DNA from 2 places in the Agromyces neolithicus genome. Region 2 is predicted to be linked to the other one. Evidence: predicted binding sites of a transcription regulator. Region 2 holds the regulator's gene; the other holds the start of a gene.
What was found. Region 2 encodes HrcA, which represses chaperone genes, less so after heat shock. Its sites were predicted from a motif close to TTNGCACTCGNNNNNNNCGAGTGCNAA; they were not measured.
Positions count from the first base shown of each region.

Region 1: a site for HrcA is predicted at 4,147-4,173, ahead of groL (chaperonin GroEL). Genes of this name have one in related genera too.

Region 1 covers NZ_BAAANJ010000006.1:58,109-64,706, reverse strand. The annotation lists gene ABD164_RS09155 (DsbA family protein) at 1-332, shown strand, start outside; tRNA gene ABD164_RS09150 (tRNA-Thr) at 410-482, shown strand; gene ABD164_RS09145 (DMT family transporter) at 484-1,545, shown strand; gene ABD164_RS09140 (nitroreductase family protein) at 1,529-2,077, opposite strand; gene msrB (peptide-methionine (R)-S-oxide reductase MsrB) at 2,080-2,481, opposite strand; gene ABD164_RS09130 (DUF3263 domain-containing protein) at 2,692-2,988, shown strand; gene ABD164_RS09125 (LytR C-terminal domain-containing protein) at 3,019-3,561, shown strand; gene ABD164_RS09120 (cold-shock protein) at 3,788-3,991, shown strand; gene groL (chaperonin GroEL) at 4,219-5,838, shown strand; gene ABD164_RS09110 (hypothetical protein) at 5,978-6,598, shown strand, end outside.
Region 2 covers NZ_BAAANJ010000007.1:128,155-134,752, forward strand. The annotation lists gene lepA (translation elongation factor 4) at 1-909, shown strand, start outside; gene ABD164_RS10885 (DUF1990 domain-containing protein) at 916-1,557, shown strand; gene hemW (radical SAM family heme chaperone HemW) at 1,560-2,798, shown strand; gene ABD164_RS10895 (DUF4870 domain-containing protein) at 2,791-3,219, opposite strand; gene ABD164_RS10900 (DUF4870 domain-containing protein) at 3,321-3,701, opposite strand; gene hrcA (heat-inducible transcriptional repressor HrcA) at 3,895-4,917, shown strand; gene dnaJ (molecular chaperone DnaJ) at 4,974-6,074, shown strand; gene ABD164_RS10915 (16S rRNA (uracil(1498)-N(3))-methyltransferase) at 6,087-6,598, shown strand, end outside.

The DNA of each region.
Region 1 (6,598 bases), on a different contig from region 2:
AAGAGGGCTCCGAGGGGCTCTCGAACGACGAGATCACGGCGCTTGCGAAGCAGGCCGGCGTCTCGTCGTTGTCGACGATCGAGAAGTGCATCGACGACGAGCAGTTCCACCGCTGGGTGCAGGACGCGACCAACCGTGCGCTCACCCAGCCGGTGCCCAACTCCGACCTCGCCTCGATCACCGGCACGCCCACCGTGCTCGTGAACGGCAAGCAGTACGTCGGCTCGCTCACCGACCCGGCCGAGTTCCAGTCGTTCGTGCTGCAGGCCACGGGCGAGACCTTCTCCGAGTCGAACGCCACGCCGACCCCGACGCCGACCCCGGCGCCGTAGCCTCGCCTGCGTCACCGCCTCCTGCTGCCGCCGGAGGTCGGTGCGCGCGAGCCCGGTAAGATGACCGGGGCACGCATGCCGGCTTGGCGCAATTGGTAGCGCACCGCTCTTGTAAAGCGGGGGTTGTGGGTTCGAGTCCCATAGCCGGCTCTTGACAGAACAGCCGACCACCGACGCCGCGCCGCAGGCGCCGGGCTCGGGAGAACCACACCGCCACGCCCACGCCGAGCGATCGCGCATCCCGATGTGGGTGGCGATCGTGCTCGCCGTCGTCTTCGGCGGCGGTGTGGCCCTGCAGTCGCGGGTGAACGGCGAGCTCGCCGCGGCCATCGACGACCCCTACACCGCGGCGCTGATCTCATTCGGCTCCGGCCTCGTGATTCTGCTCGTCGTACTGATGTTCTGGCGACCCGGCCGCGCGGGCTTCGCGAAGGTTCGCGACGGACTGCGAACCGGCCGCATCGTGTGGTGGATGCTGCTCGGGGGTCTCGCGGGCGCCTGGTTCGTCACGACGCAGGGCCTGTCGGCGGGCGTGCTCGGCGTCGCGCTGTTCACCGTGGCGATCGTCGCGGGTCAAACGATCGGAGGCATCGTCTTCGACGTCATCGGGCTCGGGCCCGGCGGGCGTCGCCCGCTCACGACCATGCGCGTCATCGGAGCCGTGCTCGCGGTGGCGGCCATCACCTGGGCAGTCTCGGCCCAGCTCCCGCACGATGTGCCGCTGCTGCTCATGCTGCTTCCGTTCGTCGCGGGGGTCGGCGCCGCGTGGCAGCAGGCGGTGAACGGAAGGGTGAAGGTCGAGGCCGGCAGCGCGTTCACCGCGACGCTCTTCAACTTCGCCGTGGGCAGCGCGGCGCTCGCCATCGTCGTGGTCGTGCACGCCGCCATCGCGGGCTGGCCGTCGTCGCTGCCCGCCGAACCGTGGCTGTACCTCGGCGGTGCGATCGGCTGCGTGTTCATCGCGGGCACAGCAGTGCTCGTGCGGGTCGTGGGCGTGCTGCTGCTCGCCCTCTGCGGCGTCGCCGGTCAGCTCGCGACCGCGCTCGCCCTCGACCTGCTGCTGCCGACCTCAGACGTTCCCATCGACCTCGCGACGATCGGCGGCACCGTGCTCGCCGTCGTCGCGGTGGTCGTCGCGTCGATCCGGTGGACGAAGCACAAGCACGTCGCCGACCCGCACGCCGACGGCGTGGCCGTCAGTCGAACGAGCTGAAGTTCGGCGTGAGCGGCCGCGTGGCGCGCGGTACGCGCGTCGGCTCGGGCACCCCTCCGACGTACAGCCAGCCGAGCAGGTGCTCGTTCGGGCCGAGCCCGTGCATGTCGGCCACGAGCGGATGCCGCGTGTACGGCCCGGTGCGCCACATCACGCCCCACCCGGCGTCGTCGAGCAGCAGGTTCAGCAGGTGGGCGACGCCGGCCGCCGCGGCGTCCTGCTCCCACTCGGGCACCTTCGGGTGCGCAGTGATCGTCGCGACGATCGCGAGCAGCAGGGGCGCGCGTTCGGGTTTCGCGGCGAGCTTCGCCGCCGCATCGCCCGACAGGCCGGATGCTTCGGCAAGCGCCGCGCCGAGACGCGAGCGTGCAGCGCCGCGCAGCGCGATCACGCGCCACGGGCGCAGCGCCGCGTGGTCGGGCACTCGTTCGGCCGCTGCGAGCAACCCGATGATCGTCGCGTCGTCGGGAGCGGCATCCGTGACCTTCGACGCTGAGCGTCGCGCGAGCGCCGCTTCGCGCACCGACGCCACGCTCAGGACTCGGCGGTGAAGCCGAGGGCGAGCGAGTTCATGCAGTAGCGATCGCCGGTGGGCGTGCCGAACCCGTCGGGGAACACGTGACCGAGGTGCGAGCCGCACGCGGCGCAGCGCACCTCGGTGCGCACCATGCCGAGCGTCGTGTCTTCGATCAGCTCGACGGCCTCGGGACGAACCGACTCGTAGAAGCTCGGCCAGCCGCAGCCGGAATCGAACTTCGTGCCGCTCGTGAACAGTTCGGCGTTGCACGCCGCGCACGTGTAGACACCGGCGCGCTCCTCGTCGAGGAGTTCGCCCGTCCAGGGGCGCTCAGTGGCGGCCTCCCGCAGTACCGCGTACTGCTCGGGCTCGAGTTCGGCACGCCACTCGCCGTCGCTCTTCTTCACGCTGTAGGACATGCGCATCCTCTCGGGGAATGGGATCTCGTCTTCCATCGTCGCAGGTCGGCGGCGAGGTTGCGGATTCGTACGTCGACTGCAACGCACGACCGATGCCCCGTGTTCCGCCGGTGGCACACGCCGCGGCTGCTCGGCATGCACTCGGGCTGCGGTGCCTAGGATGTGCAGCACAGGACGTGCGTCATCGCGCGGCCGCAACGGGAGGTGGACATGGGCGCAGAGCGCGTACCCGACCGGCCCGACGACGCAGGCCTCGACGAGCGGCAGCGGCACGTGCTCGCATTCGAGGCGCGAGCCTGGAAGCAGCCCGCGCGCAAGGCTGAGGCGATCCGCAACGAGTTCGGCATCTCAGCGACCCGCTACTATCGGATACTCGGCGAGCTCATCGACTCGCCGGCCGCCCTCCGGCACGATCCGATGCTCGTCAAACGCCTGCAGCGCATGCGTTCGGCACGCGCGGAGGCCCGCAGCCGGCGTTCCCTCTCGCTCGGCCGATCGCTCGACTGAGCGCGGCCCCGACCCCTGATACCTGGACACATGGCGCAGAAGTTCCCCCGCGATCGATTCGACTCGATCCCGCACGGCATCGATCGAGTCGGCGCGCACCGTGCTCCCGCGCGCCGTGGCGCCAAGTGGATCGCATTCGGCTGGGCGGCGCTCGCGACCGTCGTGCTCGTGGCGGTCGGCATCGGCGCGGTCATGTTGCTGAACGATCGCCTGAACTTCGCCGCGCCCACCGCGACCCCGACTCCCTCGCCGGTGGTCACCGCGGCGCCGACGCTCGCGCCCGAAGTACCGGTGACGGTGCTGAACGGCACCACGACGTCTGGGCTCGCCGCGAACGCCGCCGAGCTGCTCACGGCCGGAGGGGTGACTGTGGGGGCGACCGCGAACGCGAGCACGAGCGACCTGACCGAGACCGTGGTCTACTACGCCACTGCCGACCTCGAGGGTGCTGCGCGCGGCGTCGCCCAGTTGCTGCCCGAGGCCGACGTGCGGCTCTCCGAGCAGTTTGCGGCGACGGGCACCCCGCTCGTCGTCGTGCTCGGTTCCGACTACGCCGCGAGCATCGCCGGCTGACCGCCGGCGATCGATGCGCTCGTCCAGTGCGGAATCGTTGCCATTCTGCGATCATTCGTTGCGTCGAGCCCCTTGTGCCCGCGTGTCACGTCGTTAGTATCTGGAATTGGCCGCTCGAATCCCGTGTCACGCCACGCCACCCTCGGCGCCGCGTCAGCACGACCCAGGGGCCCGGTACAGGCGACAGGCACGTGCTGATCCACACACAGCAACATGGGAGCAACGCATGGCGAACGGAACCGTCAAGTGGTTCAACGCTGAAAAGGGGTACGGTTTCATCACCGTCGACGAGGGCGGCCAAGACGTCTTCGTGCACTACTCCGCCATCGACATGGCCGGATACAAGGTGCTCGAAGAGGGGCAGCAGGTCGTGTTCGAGGTCGGCGCGGGCTCGAAGGGCCCACAGGCCGAGGGCGTCCGTCCCGCCTGATCCCGAACGACATCCGAACGCGCGGCCGTCGACCGGCCGCGCGTTCGTCGTTTTCCGTCGGGATCCGGGTTCGCGTGCCGGCCGCAGGTTCGCCCGTCTCGGGCGCCGTGCGTCATGCTCGCTTGCACTCGTGCCGGGAGAGTGCCAGAATCGTCTTAGCACTCACTCGTTTTGAGTGCTAAATCTACGAATCTTTGAAGACGTCCGGGAAAGGACGAGAAACACACATGGCAAAGATCATTGCTTTCAACGAGGAGGCCCGCCGCGGCCTCGAGCGTGGCCTCAACACGCTCGCCGATGCGGTCAAGGTGACCCTCGGCCCGCGCGGACGCAACGTCGTGCTCGAGAAGAAGTGGGGCGCGCCCACGATCACGAACGACGGTGTGTCCATCGCCAAGGAGATCGAGCTCGACGACCCGTACGAGAAGATCGGCGCCGAGCTGGTCAAGGAGGTCGCCAAGAAGACCGACGACGTCGCCGGTGACGGCACCACGACCTCGGTCGTGCTCGCCCAGGCGCTCGTGCGCGAGGGCCTTCGCAACGTCGCCGCAGGCGCCGACCCCATCTCGCTCAAGCGCGGCATCGAGAAGGCCGTCGCGGCCGTCGAGACCGAGCTCCTCGCGAACGCGAAGGATGTCGAGACGAAGGAAGAGATCGCCGCGACCGCGTCGATCTCGGCCGCCGACGAGCAGATCGGTGCGCTCATCGCCGAGGCCATCGACAAGGTCGGCAAAGAGGGCGTCGTCACGGTCGAGGAGTCGAACACGTTCGGCACCGAGCTCGAGCTCACCGAGGGCATGCGCTTCGACAAGGGCTACCTGTCGGCGTACTTCGTGACCGACCCCGACCGTCAGGAGGCTGTCTTCGAAGACCCCTACATCCTGATCGTCAACAGCAAGGTCTCGAACATCAAGGACCTGCTCCCCATCGTCGACAAGGTGATCCAGACCGGCAAGCAGCTGCTCATCATCGCCGAAGACGTCGACGGCGAGGCGCTCGCCACCCTGATCGTCAACAAGATCCGCGGCATCTTCAAGTCGGTCGCCGTCAAGGCTCCCGGCTTCGGCGACCGTCGCAAGGCGCAGCTGCAGGACATCGCGACCCTCACGGGCGGTCAGGTCATCTCCGAAGAGGTCGGCCTCAAGCTCGAGAACGTCACGCTCGACCTGCTCGGCACGGCTCGCAAGGTCATCATCACCAAGGACGAGACGACCATCGTCGAGGGTGGCGGCGACGAAGAGGCCATCGCCGGCCGCGTCTCGCAGATCCGCAAGGAGATCGACAACACCGACTCCGACTACGACCGCGAGAAGCTGCAGGAGCGTCTCGCCAAGCTCGCGGGCGGCGTCGCCGTCATCAAGGCGGGTGCGGCGACCGAGGTCGAGCTCAAGGAGCGCAAGCACCGCATCGAAGACGCGGTTCGCAACGCGAAGGCAGCCGTCGAAGAGGGCATCGTCGCCGGTGGTGGCGTCGCCCTCATCCAGGCCGGCAAGACCGCCTTCGAGAAGCTCGAGCTCACGGGCGACGAGGCGACCGGCGCGAACATCGTTCGCGTCGCGATCGACTCGCCGCTCAAGCAGATCGCCCTCAACGCAGGTCTCGAGCCCGGCGTCGTCGCCGACAAGGTGCGCAACCTCCCGGTCGGCCAGGGCCTCAACGCCGCGACCGGCGAGTACGTCGACATGCTCGCTGCGGGCATCAACGACCCGGTGAAGGTCACCCGCTCGGCGCTGCTCAACGCTGCGTCGATCGCGGGCCTCTTCCTCACCACCGAGGCCGTCGTCGCCGACAAGCCCGAGAAGACGCCGGCCCCCGTCGGCGACCCCACGGGCGGCATGGACTTCTAGTCCTCGCGGCACACGCACCAACACGATGGGCGCCTCCTTCGGGAGGCGCCCATCGTCGTCGTTCGACACCCGTGCGCCGATGCCCGATCGTTATCGTGCGCCGCCTCTGAGAACGATTCCCGACCACTAGATTCGCGGTATGCCATCACCGGGTCGCTTCGCCCTCCTCGCGGCGGCCGCCGCTTTCGGCGTGCTGATGACGGGGTGCACCGCGGGGCCCGCCCCGACCGGGGTCGCGACCCCGACGCCCACGCCGACCGAGACCGTGGCGCCGGTCGTCGACCGCCCGACCCCCGTGTTCGCCGTCGGCTGCGACGAACTCGTCGACCCGGCCGAACTGCAGACATTCGTCGGTGCCGGCGTCGCGCCGATCGCCCTCGTCACGCCCGCGGAGCGCGTCGCCACGATCTCTCCTGACGTGGCTGCCGTCGACCAGCTCGGCTCGCTGGTGTGCGATTGGACCGATGGGCAGCACTCGGAGTCGCCCTGGGGGCCTCCGCCCGACCCCCGGCAGAGCGTGCACCTCTCGCTCGTGCCCGACGCAGAGGCGGCCGCTCAGCGCTACGTCGACGTCTATGCGCCGACATCGCCCGATGCCGCATATGGAGCCACAGCGCACGGTCCGCGTTGCATCGGCGTCGAGTACGCGATGCCGACCGGGTACTGCGAACTGCAGGGCTGGCTCGCCGACTCGTGGATCGAGTACGTCGTCCACGGAATCGACATCGCCTCGTACGACACCGACGCGCAACTGCTGGCC
Region 2 (6,598 bases):
GGCAGCGACTATCCCGAGCTTCGCGAGGCGCTCGACAAGCTGAAGCTCTCCGACGCCGCGCTCGTGTACGAGCCCGAGACCTCGGTCGCCCTCGGCTTCGGGTTCCGCGCCGGATTCCTCGGCCTCCTGCACCTCGAGATCGTCACCGAGCGCCTGCGCCGTGAGTTCGGGCTCGACATCATCAACACCGCACCGTCGGTGGTCTATGAGGTCACGACCGAAGACAAGAAGACCGTCACGGTCACCAACCCGAGCGAGTTCCCGACCGGGGCGAAGATCGCCGAGGTGCGCGAGCCCATGGTGCGCGCAGCGATCCTCGCGCCGAAAGACTACGTGGGCACGATCATGGAACTCTGCCAGTCGCGGCGCGGCACGCTGCTCGGCATGGAGTACCTCGGTGAAGACCGCGTCGAGATCCGCTACAACATGCCCCTCGGCGAGATCGTGTTCGATTTCTTCGACCAGCTGAAGTCGAAGACCGCCGGATACGCGAGCCTCGACTACGAGCCGACGGGCGATCAGGCCGCCGATCTCGTGAAGGTCGACATCCTGCTGCAGGGCGAGCAGGTCGACGCCTTCAGCGCGATCGTGCATCGCGAGAAGGCCTATGCGTACGGCGTGCTCATGACCGGGCGTCTTCGCGAGCTCATCCCGCGCCAGCAGTTCGAGGTGCCCATCCAGGCCGCCATCGGTGCGCGCATCATCGCTCGCGAGTCGATCCGCGCGATGCGCAAGGATGTGCTCGCCAAGTGCTACGGCGGTGACATCAGCCGAAAGCGCAAGCTGCTCGAGAAGCAGAAGGAGGGCAAGAAGCGCATGAAGATGGTGGGCCGCGTCGAGGTGCCCCAAGAGGCGTTCATCGCGGCGCTCTCGGGCGACACCGAGGGCAAGGAAGCGAAGAAGAAGTAGGTTCGGATGACCCGACGAAGCACATTCACCGACCAGTCGGTCACCTACGGGGCGATCGGCGCGACGCTCGACCCCGACTTCCTGCGGTACCCGCCCGCGGGCTATCGACCCGCCGAAGACGCGGTGCGTCTGGGCTCGGGCGCCGAGCGCTTCGAGCGCGCAGCCGAGTCGCTCATGACCTGGGGCATCCAGCGCGGCGCGGGCTTCACCGTGCACGACGTCTCTGAGGGCACCGGGGCGCAGTACCCCGGCATCGTCTACGCGCCCGACGGCACACCGCTCACCGAGCAGCCCGAGCCGCGCGCCGAGGTGCGCTACGGCACCGACGGCACACAGTTCATCACCGCGGGTATGACCGCGACCCTGCAGCGCAAGCGTCGGTTCGGCACCGTCAAGACGCCCGTGCTCGTCGTCTATGTGATCGACGAGCCCAAACGCATCGGCTTCGCCTACGGCACGACCGCCGATGGCCCCGAAAGCGGTGAGGAGTCCTTCATTCTGGAACACCGCGACGACGACACGGTCTGGCTCACCATCCGATCGATACTGAGCACTCGGGGCGGCATCGTCGCTCCCGGTCGGCGTCGCAAGCGGCGCGAGCTCACGCGCGTCGAGCTCCGCGCCCTGCACCCTGCGGGCGGCGCGTAGCAGTGGCATCCGCGCTGCCGCTCGGTGAGCCGGCGCCCGCCGACGGCCTGCTCCCCGCGTCGGCCGCCGACGGCGCGCAGCATCGCGCGTTCGGCGTGTACCTGCATGTGCCGTTCTGTCGCGTGCGCTGCGGGTACTGCGACTTCAACACGTACACGTCCGACGAGCTGCGCGGTGCACGTCAGTCCGACTACGCGGGCCAGGCGATCAGCGAGGTGCGGATGTCCCGCCGCATGCTCGAGGCATCGGGCGTGCCGTCGCGACCGGTGCAGACGGTCTTCTTCGGCGGCGGCACGCCCACACTGCTGCCGGCATCAGACCTGGTCGCGATGCTCGGTTCGGTACGTGACGAGTTCGGCCTCGCCGAGGGCGCCGAGGTCACCACCGAGGCGAACCCCGATTCGGTCGGCCCTGAAGACCTCGTTCAGCTCGCAGCGGGCGGATTCACCCGAGTCTCATTCGGCATGCAGTCGGCTGTGCCGCACGTGCTCGCGGCACTCGACCGCACGCACGACCCCGAGCGCGTGCCACTCGTCGTCGGGTGGGCGCGCGACGCCGGACTCGACGTGAGCCTCGACCTCATCTACGGCACGCCGGGCGAGTCGCTCGACGACTGGCAGCGCAGCGTCGAGCACGCCATCGCGCAGCGGCCCGATCACCTGAGCGCGTACGCGCTGATCGTCGAGGAGGGCACGAAGCTCGCGCGGCAGATCCGGCGCGGCGAGCTGGCCACGCCGTCGGACGATCTCGAGGCCGACATGTACGAGCTGGCCGACGACCTGCTGGCCGGGGCCGGGTTCGAGTGGTACGAGGTCAGCAACTGGGCGACCGACGCTTCGCATCGCTCTCGCCACAACCTCGGCTACTGGCGGGGCGATGACTGGTGGGGTGTCGGCCCGGGGGCACACAGCCATGTGGGCGGCGTGCGCTGGTGGAACGCCAAGCACCCCTCGGCGTACGCCGAGCGCGTGTCGGCGGGAATCTCACCCGCGGTCGGTCGCGAGGTGCTCGATGCGCCGACCCGCGAGATCGAGCGCGTGCTGCTGCTCACCCGCATTCGCGAGGGCATCGCCGTCGAATCGCTGCACGCGGGCGGGCGTCACGCCGTGGCGGGCCTGATCGCCGACGAGCTCGTCGACGCGAAAGCCGCCCTCTCGGGTGAGTTGGTGCTCACGCGAAAAGGGCGGCTGCTCGCCGACGCCGTGGTGCGGCGCCTACTCGACGGCTCGACCGTCAGCTGACGAACTTGATCGAGAGCGGGTAGGTGTAGGGCTGGCCCTGGTTGGCCTTGACCGCGGCGATGATGCTGAAGACGATCTTGACGACCTCGACCGCGATCACGAGCAGGATGCCGATGAAGACGGCGATCAGCGCGTAGCTCACCACGAGTGCGATGGCGATCGTGATCTGGAAGTTCAACGCGGTCGCGGTGTGCGCCCGCACGAACGGCCCCTTGTCTTTCAGGAGCAGGTAGCCGATGAGGGCCGGCACGAAGTAGAAGAAGATGCCGCCCACATTGATGAGCGTGGCCCAGAGCTTCTCATCGGCCGGGCTCAGCTGCTGCGGCTGCTGGTAGGGATTCTGCGGCTGCTGCTGGTAGGGGTTCTGCGGCGGCTGATTCGGATCCTGCGGCGGCGGGGGAGGAGGAGGTGCGTCGGACATGATGGCTCCTTGGTGTCGTCGCCCGTGGGCGAGCTGTTGACTTCATGCTGGCACAGACGGCCGCGCCCGGCGATGGAATCCCGGGGCGCGGCCGGAGCGGACTACTTGATGAGGCGGATCGCGAAGGGGTAGCGGTAGTGGTTGCCGTCTTTCGCGCGCAGGAACGCGATGATCGAGAACACGACGCTGACGATCCAGAACGCCCACCACAGCAGCGCGCCGATGGCGACGAAGAGCAGGATGAACGAGAGCACGTAGCCGAACGCGATCGTGATCTGGAAGTTGAGCGCCTCTTTCGCCTCGGTGTCGGTGAACGAACCGCGGTCCTTGAACACGAGCCAGATGATCAGCGACGGCAGAAAACCGAGCACACCGCCGAGGTGGGCGAACGAGCCCCACTGCACGTCTTGTTCATGAGAGAGGGGGGCGCCTGCGGCGGGCGGGCGACCGGCGTCGGGGTTCTGGGCATTCGGGTCGGTCATGTTCGTGCCTTTCGGGGAGGGGTTCTCGAATGAACCGCAGCTGCCGTGAACGGGGAGGGCAGCGAGACTCGCGGATCATGCATACGCTAGCGTCGCCGACTCTCGGGTGGCAACGGCCGATACCGAGAGTTGTCACGATATGATTAGCAGTCAGTCAAGTCGAGTGCTAAGCGCGGCACGGGAAGCGAGGGACATGGTCTCCGAACGCAGCCTCGCAGTGCTCCGCGCCATTGTGCAGGACTACGTCGCGTCGCGGGAGCCGGTCGGCTCGAAGACGATCGTCGAACGACACGCGTTCGGCGTCTCCGCAGCGACCATCCGCAACGACATGGCGCTGCTCGAGGAAGAAGAGCTCATCGCAGCGCCCCACACCTCGTCAGGTCGAATCCCCACCGACAAGGGCTACCGGGTGTTCGTCGACCGGCTCACCGACGTGCGCCCGCTCACCGCGGCGCAGCGGCACGCCATCGAGACGTTCCTCGGCGAATCCAGCGACCTCGACGAACTGCTCGCACGCACCGTGCGGCTGATCGCCCAGCTCACCAAGCAACTCGCCGTCGTGCAGTACCCGACCTTCTCGAGCGCCCGGGTGCGACACGTCGAACTCGTCTCGCTCGCTCCGACCCGCGTGCTGTGCATCCTCATCGCCGACTCCGGCCAGGTCGAACAGCGACTCGCCGAGCTCGACCATCCCGTCGACGACGAGACGCTCGCCGAGCTGCGCATCCGGCTGAACGACCTGGTCACCGGCTCGACCATGATCGACGCCGTGGCATTGCTCTCGGGTGAGATCGACGCGGCCGACCGCCGGCACGCCGCACTGCTGCACACCCTCGCGGCCACGCTCGCCGAGCAGGCGCAGGTGCAGCGCACCGACCGTCTGGTCGTCGCGGGTGCCGCCAACCTCGTGCGCACCGAGCAGGACTTCGCCGGATCGATCCTCGGCGTCATCGAGGCCATCGAAGAGCAGGTCGTGCTGCTGAAGCTCTTCGGCGAGATGGCGACCGACGAGCATGCGGTCGCCGTGCGCATCGGGCGCGAGAACGCCGCGTTCGGCCTCGGCGAGACCTCGATCGTGTCGAGCGCCTTCGAGATCCCGGGGCGCGACATCTCGCGACTGGGCATCGTCGGCCCCACACGCATGGACTACTCGAACAGCATGGCCGCGGTACGCGCCGTGGCCCGCTACCTCTCCCGCACCCTCGGCGAGAGCTGACTCAGCCGCCCGTCGCAACCCGACCGGCATCCGGCAACCGAAAGGACAAGCCCTCCGTGGCCGACCACTACGAGGTCCTCGGCGTCTCACGCGACGCCACCCCCGACGAGATCAAGAAGGCGTACCGTCGCCTCGCCCGCGAACTCCACCCCGACGTGAATCCGGGGGCCGAGGCATCCGAGCGCTTCAAAGAGGTCACGCACGCCTACGACGTGCTCTCCGACGCGAAGCAGCGCCAGCAGTACGACCTCGGCGGAGGCCAGGGCGGGTTCGGCGGCCAGGGGTTCGGCGGGTTCGGCGACATCTTCGAGACGTTCTTCGGAGCAGGGCAGCAGACCCGCGGCCCGAAGTCGCGTCGCGAGCGAGGCCAAGACGCGCTCATCCGGGTCGAGGTCGGCCTCGACGAGGTGATCTTCGGCACGCACCGCGACATCGAGGTCGACACCGCGGTGCGGTGCGACACCTGCCAGGGTTCGTGCTGCCAGCCCGGCACCTCACCGGTGACCTGCGACATCTGCCGCGGCACGGGCTCGATCCAGCGCTCGGTGCGATCACTGCTCGGCAACGTCATGACCTCGACCCCGTGCGGCACCTGCCGCGGCTACGGCACCATCATCGCCACCCCGTGCATCACATGCCAGGGCCAAGGCCGCGTGCGCGCACGCCGCACGGTCCCCGTCGACATCCCCGCAGGCGTCGACACGGGCGTGCGCCTGCAGATGCCGGGCTCCGGCGAGGCGGGCCCCGCAGGTGGCCCGAACGGCGACCTCTACCTCGAGATCAAGGTCAAGAACCACGAGGTGTTCAGCCGCAACGGCGACGACCTGCTCGCGACGCTCGAGGTCGCCATGACCGACGCGGTGCTCGGCACGACGGCGACGATCCCCGCGCTCGACGGCGACGTCGCGGTCGAGGTGCGCCCGGGCGTGCAGAGCGGCGAGATCCTCACGGTGCGCGAGCGGGGCGTCACGAGGCTGCGCGGCACCGGGCGCGGCGACCTGAAGATCGGCGTGCAGGTGGTCACCCCCACCAAGCTCTCGTCGAAAGAGCGTGACCTCATGCAGCAGTTCGCGTCGTCGAAGAAGTCGCCGGCGCCCGAGCTCAGCCACTTCCAGCAGGGCATCTTCGCGCGCCTGCGCGATCGGTTCCTCGGGTAGCACGGCGTCGCGATGAGCCACCTCTACCTCGACGAGTCGCTCGACCTCGCCGCGCTCGCGCCCGGTGCCGCCGTCGAGCTCACGGGCGACGAGGCGCGCCACGCGGTGACGGTCTCGCGCATCCGCCCGGGCGAGCGGGTCTCGATCGGCGACGGCCGCGGCGTGCTCGTGCGCGGCACGGTCACCGAGACGGGGCCGAAGCGGCTCGCGATCGAGGCCGACGAGGTGTTCGTCGAAGAACCGCCGTCGCCGCGCATCACGCTCGTGCAGGCGCTCGCGAAGGGCGACCGCGACGAGCTCGCGGTGCAGGCGGCCACCGAGATCGGCGTCGATGCGATCGTGCCGTGGGCCTCCGCCCGCTCGGTCTCGCGGTGGGAGGGCCCGAAGGCCGAGAAGGGCCGGCTGCGCTGGGCCGCGATCGTGCGCGAGGCGGTCAAGCAGTCGATCCGCGCATGGCTGCCGCCGGTGGGGTCGCTGGCGACGACCGCCGAGTTGCCCGATCGCCTGGCAGGCGTGCGGATGCT